DNA from 3 places in the Amycolatopsis sp. NPDC114478 genome. Region 2 is predicted to be linked to each of the others. Evidence: riboswitches for the same ligand, from Rfam matches in the RefSeq annotation. Region 2 holds a riboswitch; each other region holds the start of a gene.
The links. A riboswitch is a leader RNA that binds a small molecule or an ion and turns the genes downstream of it on or off. The one in region 2 is predicted to bind S-adenosylmethionine.

Region 1 (2,256 bases), on a different contig from region 2:
GCCCCCGCCGCATGAGCTGAGCCGCCAAGCGCGCGGCCGCCGCACCCTGCGCGGCCCCCTGAACCGCGCCTTGTCCGGTCCCTGTCCACTCTCCGCGCCGACCTGGTGATCTTTTCCCGCAAGGGTGATCTTCCCCGTCCGGAATCTTCCCAATGATCCAACCTTTGGCCTACTCTCCGCCCGATCCGGTTAGTTCGAATGGGTGAGCGTTAAGCCAAAGGAGTACGCACGGTGACGAAACTGCACACTCGCCGGACGGTTCTCGCCGTCGCGATGACCGCGGCCCTCGGCTTGCTCGGCGCGCCGGCCGCGATCGCCGAGGTGGCTCCGTTCCCGGCACTCGCCCTGCCGTTCAAGGCCGGTCAGCAGGTCTACTCCGCCGGCATCCACTCCGACGACGGCAGCACCGGCGTCAAGAACGCCATCGACTTCAGCCCGGCCGACCGGACCGTGCGCGCACCTCTGGCCGGGACCGTCCACCTGCAGCACTGCGCCGGTGGCGACTGGGTCACCATCGACCACGCCGGCGGCTGGCGGACCGGGTACTACCACATGGAAGGCATCAAGGTCACCGACGGTGAGCACGTCGAGGCCGGGACCGTCCTCGGGTCGACCGGCAACGCGCTCCCGTGCGGCGGCAGCAGCACCGGCGCCCACGTGCACTTCACGCTCTGGACCGTGCCCGACGCCGCGAACTGGGACGGCAAGTCCTTCGCGGAGGTCTCGACGGCCGTCGCCCAGGCCGATGGCGAGCCCGTCGACGGCAAGACCATCGGTGGCTGGCGCTTCACCGCGGGAGCCGAGCAGTACACCGGCACCGCGACGCACCTCGCGGACAACGCCATCACGCAGCTCCCGGGACGGTTCCGCGCGAAGCTCTGAGGCCTCACCGTGTGTGAGCGGCGTCTCAGAATGTGAGGCGGGGGTTGGCCGCCGGCCGCGTTCTCGGTTACCTTCGGGCTCAGGTCATGAGTGCCAGCGCGAAGCCCCGGCTTGCTGGCCGGCAACCCTCCTACCGCGGTGGGGTGCCCCGGGTGAAGACCGGGCCGGTCGCGCCGTGCGACGGGCAAGCGCGGGCCCCTCGCCGGGGTCCCCCGGACCGCCGAGGAGGCACCGATGACTCTCGCCATCGACCGCACCAGCACGACCACCCTGGCCGCCGTCACCGCGAAAACCGTTGTCACGCAAGACATCCCGACCGTCGCGGGGGCCGCCCTGCGCGTCCCGCTCGTCACGGGCGAGACGATCGGCTACGCCAACCTCGACCACGCTGCGAGCGCCCCTTGTCTCGACGCCGTCCGCGCGAAGGTCGACGAATTCCTGCCCTGGTACGCCAGCGTCCACCGCGGCGCCGGCTTCGCGTCCCAGGTCTCCACCAAGCTCTACGAACGCACTCGCGACGTCCTTCGCCGTTTCGTCGACGCCCGCCGGACCGACACCGTCGTGTTCACCCGCAACACCACCGACTCCTTCAACCTGCTCGCCCGCAGCCTGCCGCGGCACACCACGGTGGTCGTCTTCGACACCGAGCACCACGCCGCGCTGCTGCCGTGGCAGGGCCCGAACGTCCGGCGGATCCCGACCCCGCGCACCCGCCTCGCGGCAGTGTCCGCTGTGGACGAAGCCCTCGCGGATGCCCCGCAGGGACCGCGATTGGTCGTCGTCACGGGAGCGTCCAATGTGACCGGTGAGCTGCTCCCCGTCGCCGAAATCGCCGCCGTGGCGCGCAGGCACGGCGCGCGCATCGCGCTCGACGCCGCCCAGCTCGCCCCGCACCGCCGGATCTCGATCAAGGACCTGGACGTCGACTACGTCGCCCTGTCCGGCCACAAGCTGTACGCGCCCTTCGGTGCGGGCGCCCTGATCGGGCGCGCCGACTGGCTGCGCGCCGCCCGGCCGTACCTCGCCGGCGGCGGCGCGACCAAGCTCGTCACCGAGGACGCCGTCGTCTGGAACACCGGGCCCGAGCGTCACGAAGCCGGCTCGCCCAACACCGTCGGCGTCTACGCGCTCGGCGTCGCGTGCGAAACCCTCGGCGAAAACTGGGCCGCGATCGCAAACCACGAGCAGGCCCTGCTCACCCGGCTGCGCAAGGGACTCGAAGGCATCCCGGGCTGCGCCGAGCTGCGGCTGTTCGACGCGCCGGTCGACCGCGTCGGCACGGTCAGCTTCGTCGTCGACGGCTTCGACCCGGGCTGGCTCGCCGCGGTGCTGTCGGCGGAGTACGGCATCGGCGTCCGCGACGGCGCCTTCTGC
Region 2 (2,256 bases):
GATCAGGAGGACCGTCTCGGCGTCCGGGTCGAGCTTGCCCGTCTCGACCAGCTTCTTCGCCGTCGCCACGGTGACCCCGCCGGCGGTCTCGGTGAAGATGCCCTCGGTGCGGGCCAGCAGCCGGATGCCCTCGACGACCTCTTCGTCGGTGACGTCCTCGATCGCGCCGCCGGTGCGGTTGACGATGTCGAGGACGTACGGGCCGTCGGCCGGGTTGCCGATCGCCAGCGAGCGGGCGATCGTGTCCGGCTTCACCGGCTGGACCACGTCCTGGCCGGCGCGGAAGGCGGCCGACACCGGCGAGCAGCCGGTCGCCTGCGCGCCGAACACCTTGTACGGGCTGGCGTCCACGAGACCGAGCTGACCCAGCTCGCGGAAACCCTTGTCCACCTTCGTCAGCTGCGAACCGGAGGCGATCGGCACGACGATCTGCGGCGGGATGCGCCAGCCGAGCTGCTCGGCGACCTCGTAGGCCAGCGTCTTCGAGCCCTCGGAGTAGTACGGCCGGACGTTCACGTTCACGAACGCCCACTTCGGGTGCTCACCGGCCAGCTCGGTGGCGAGGCGGTTGACGTCGTCGTAGTTGCCGTCGACGGCGATCAGGTCGCCGTCGTACACCGCGGTGGTGAGGATCTTGGCGCGCTCGAGGGTCTTGGGGATCAGCACGACCGACCGCCAGCCGGCGCGGGCCGCGGCGGCGGCCGTCGCGTTGGCCAGGTTGCCGGTCGACGGACACGCGAGCACCTCGAACCCGAACTCGCGGGCCGCGGCCAGCGCGACGGCGACGACGCGGTCCTTGAACGAGTGCGTCGGGTTGCCGGTGTCGTCCTTGACCCACACGCGCTTGAGGCCGAGTTCCTTGGCCAGGCGGTCGGCGCGGATCAGCCGGGTCGCGCCGGGCTCGGTGTTCGGGATCTCTTCGACGTTGGACGGAACCGGGAGGAGCTTCTTGTAGCGCCAGATGTTCTTGGGGCCGGCCTCGATGTCTTCGCGGCGGACGCGGCCGAAGTCGTAGGCGACCTCGAGCGGCGAGAAGTCCTCGGCGGAGACGAACTCCGGGGCGAGCGGCTGCCGGTGACCCTCTTCCTTCGACACCAGTTCGACGGCGGGACCGAGATCCGGGGTCTTCGTGGTGGAGGTCGTGCCGAGGGTTGCGGTCATCGCGAGGTTCCTTTCCTCATCTGCCCCGCCGAAGCGGGCCGGAATTGGCACCGTGGTCGTCAGCTACCCCGCGATCGCGGGATGACAGGCTGTACGCCGGTTGCCGGGGCTTCGTCGGGCCGTTCCCTCTGCCCCTCTGGATGAGCGGTATTCGGTTGTCGGTGCGCGCGAACGAGCGCGCCGCCTCGAGGACACCGTACGACATGGCGCTCACGCTGTGCCATGCCGGCCGCCCGACATCACCGGAGAGGGCGCACGACACCGCAAGTGAGAGGATCCTCGGGTGACCGCGCAAGCCACCGCCCCCGCCCCGCTGCACCTGGTGCTGGGCGAGGAAGAACTGCTGATCGAGCGGGCCGTCCGCGAGACGCTCGCCGCCGCCCGCGCTATCGACGCGACGGCCGAGCTGACCCGCGTCCGGGTGTCCGAACTCACAGCCCCCGAGCTGGCCGAACTTGTCAGCCCGTCGCTGTTCAGCGAGGGCCGCGTGATCGTCCTGGAGTCGGCGCAGGACATCTCGCAGGAGCTGGCCGACGCCGTGGCGTCGTACCTGAAGGACCCCGCGGACGGCATCGTGCTGGTCGTCGTCCACACCGGCGGCGGCCGCAGCAAGGCGGGCAAGACGCTCCCCGCGTCGCTGAAGAAGGCCGGTGCCGAGGTCACGGAGTGCCCGAAGCTGACCAAGCCGGCGGAACGCGAGCAGTTCGTGCGGCACGAGATCCGCCGCGCGGGCGGCAAGATCGACCCGGCGGGGGTCGCCGCGTTGATCGACGCGGTGGGCTCCGACCTGCGAGAACTCTCGTCGGCGGCGAGCCAGCTGGTGGCCGACACGGGCGGGACGGTCGACGCCGACGCGGTCCGCCGCTACCACCGCGGCCGCGCCGACGTGACGGGCTTCGCGGTCGCGGAGAAGGCGGTGAGCGGCGACCGCTCGGCGGCGCTGGAGTCCCTGCGCTGGGCGATGCAGCTGGGCGTCCCGCACGTCCTGGTGGCGGACGCCCTGGCCGACGCGGTCCGCACGATCGCCCGGGTCTCGGGCGCGGGCCGCGGCAACCCGAACCAGATGGCCGGCGAGCTGGGCATGCCGCCGTGGAA
Region 3 (2,256 bases), on a different contig from region 2:
CGCTCGCCAAGGGCCTGGTCATGGTGCAGACCGAGGTCGCCGACCGGATGGCCGCCGGCCCCGGCAGCCGGATCTACGGCGTCCCCAGCGTCAAGCTCGCCTGGTACGGCCCGGCGCGCAAGGTCGCCGCCGTGCCGCGGTCGGTGTTCTGGCCGGTGCCGAACGTCGACTCGGCGCTCGTCGCCTTCGAACGCGGTGACGCTCCGGCGTCGGACGACCGCGATCGGCTCTTCGGCCTCGTCGACGCCGCCTTCTCACAACGCAGGAAGACCCTCCGCGCCGCGCTCGCCGGCTGGGCGGGCTCCGCCGAGCGGGCCGGCGAGCTGCTCGCGGCCGCCGGGATCGACCCGAAGACCCGCGGTGAGCAGCTGGCCGTGCAGGACTTCGCCCGCCTCGCCGCGGTCCGTTAGCAGGTCCACAGTGGAAGTCAACGCGGCCGGGTGAAAATACGCCTCTTGCCGTGCGATCCCGCGATTCGGACACCTCCACTCGTGTGATCTGGGCCAACAGGCTTGCTTTCGCTCCTCGGGATCGGCTTTACTCGGAAGCGTCCATCCCGAGCGACTGAGAGACCTGGCTCGCCGAAGTCGCAGCAACCACCCTCCGCAGGGCAGGTGCTACCGCCAGGACCGATGGAGGCCGTTTCCGATGAAGAGGGTAGCTCGCCCCCTGCTCCTGACCAGGCGTCGCGTAGTCGACGAAGGCCGCCGCTCCGTGACCGCATGTCGACGCTCCCACTGAGCTTGTCGTAGCCGGTCCACCTCTTCTTCACGCACCGTCCACACAGGACGGACTTTGCTTGCGGCCGGGTGCCGCGCACCGCGCGCACCCCGTTTTCTGGAGCCTTCGTGATCACCGTCGAAAACCTGTCCAAAACCTTTGCCACCAACGGAAACTCGGTCGTCGCCCTGCGGGACGTGAGCGTCGACGTCCAGGCCGGCTCGCTGTTCGGCGTGGTCGGCCCGGCCGGGTCCGGCAAGTCCGTCCTGGCCCGTTGCATCGCGCTGCAGGAGCGGCCCGACCGCGGCGTCGTGCGGCTCGACGGCCTCAACACCGGCACCCTCGACGGCCGCCGCCTGCGCGAGATCCGCCGTCAGCTCGGTGTCGTCTCGACCAAGCCGGAGCTGATCGCCGAGCGCACCATCGCCGGCAACATCGCTTCCCCGCTCGAGCAGCTCGGCGTCGACGGCCCGCAGCGCCGCAGCCGGGTCGGCTCGCTGCTCGACCTGGTCGGCCTGACGCAGCGCGCGACGCAGCGTCCGGGCGAGCTGTCGGAGGGTCAGCTCCGCCGCGTCGCGGTCGCCAAGGCCCTCGCGGCCGCGCCGGCCGTGCTCCTGGCCGACGACCCGACCGCCGGCATCGACCCGGAGGAGGCCGGCTCGGTGCTCACCGTGCTCGACCGCGCCCGCTCCGAGCTCGGCACCACCGTCGTCATCACGACGCCGGACGCCGGCGTGGTCCGCCGGGTCTGCGACGACGTCGCGGTGCTCGAAGACGGCACGGTCATCGAGCGCGGCACCGTGCTCGACCTGATCTCGAACCCGGCCAGCCGCACCGCGCAGGCGCTGCTGCCCGCCATCGAGACCACCCGCGCGCAGTCGGCGCGCTACGACCGCTCGGTCGACGTCGTGCTGGTCGGCTTCGCGTCGGTCGGCGCGCTGCTGCCCGAGGCCGCGGGCCGGTTCGACGTCGAGTTCGCCACCATCGGCGGCGGCCTGACCCGGATCGGCGACACCCCGGTCGGCCGCTTCCGCCTGGGCGTCCGCGGCGAGCGCGCCGACGCGGCCCTGGCGTGGGTCGCCGAGCGCGGCGGCCACGTGACGCACACCGCTCGCGGCCCCCAGGGCGTCGCGGCCTGACCTCGAGTTCGAAGACGCCCCGATGCGCACGTCGCATCGGGGCGTTTTCGCGGGCACGTAGGCTGGTCGGGTGCTCGCCGTAGTTCCGCCCCCAGTCACCGTCCGGGTCCCGGCCAAGGTCAACCTGCACCTGGCGGTCGACGACCTGCGCGAAGACGGTTACCACGAGCTGGTGACCGTGTTCCAGGCCCTGTCGCTGACCGACGAGGTGACCGTCGCCGTCACCGAAGAGCCGGGGCTGGAGATCTACGGCGAGGGCGAGGGCACGGTCCCGACCGGCCCCGAAAACCTGGCGTGGCGCGCGGTCGAAGCGCTGTCCGCGCACGTCGGGCGCACCGGCGACCCGAAGGTCCGGGTGGTGCTGCGCAAGGGCATCCCGGTCGCGGGCGGCATGGCG

Region 1: another riboswitch for S-adenosylmethionine. It lies ahead of ACZ7OH_RS22340 (aminotransferase class V-fold PLP-dependent enzyme); the one in region 2 lies ahead of thrC (threonine synthase).
Region 3: another riboswitch for S-adenosylmethionine. It lies ahead of ACZ7OH_RS28860 (methionine ABC transporter ATP-binding protein); the one in region 2 lies ahead of thrC (threonine synthase).

What each region holds. Positions count from the first base shown of each region.
Region 1 covers NZ_JBVKDO010000007.1:389,732-391,987, forward strand. Annotated here, with positions in the region: gene ACZ7OH_RS22335 (M23 family metallopeptidase) at 232-882, shown strand; SAM riboswitch class IV at 965-1,079, shown strand; gene ACZ7OH_RS22340 (aminotransferase class V-fold PLP-dependent enzyme) at 1,117-2,256, shown strand, end outside.
Region 2 covers NZ_JBVKDO010000017.1:202,750-205,005, forward strand. Annotated here, with positions in the region: gene thrC (threonine synthase) at 1-1,161, opposite strand, end outside; SAM riboswitch class I at 1,175-1,308, opposite strand; gene holA (DNA polymerase III subunit delta) at 1,445-2,256, shown strand, end outside.
Region 3 covers NZ_JBVKDO010000011.1:211,026-213,281, forward strand. Annotated here, with positions in the region: gene rsmA (16S rRNA (adenine(1518)-N(6)/adenine(1519)-N(6))-dimethyltransferase RsmA) at 1-410, shown strand, start outside; SAM riboswitch class I at 549-639, shown strand; gene ACZ7OH_RS28860 (methionine ABC transporter ATP-binding protein) at 849-1,859, shown strand; gene ACZ7OH_RS28865 (4-(cytidine 5'-diphospho)-2-C-methyl-D-erythritol kinase) at 1,930-2,256, shown strand, end outside.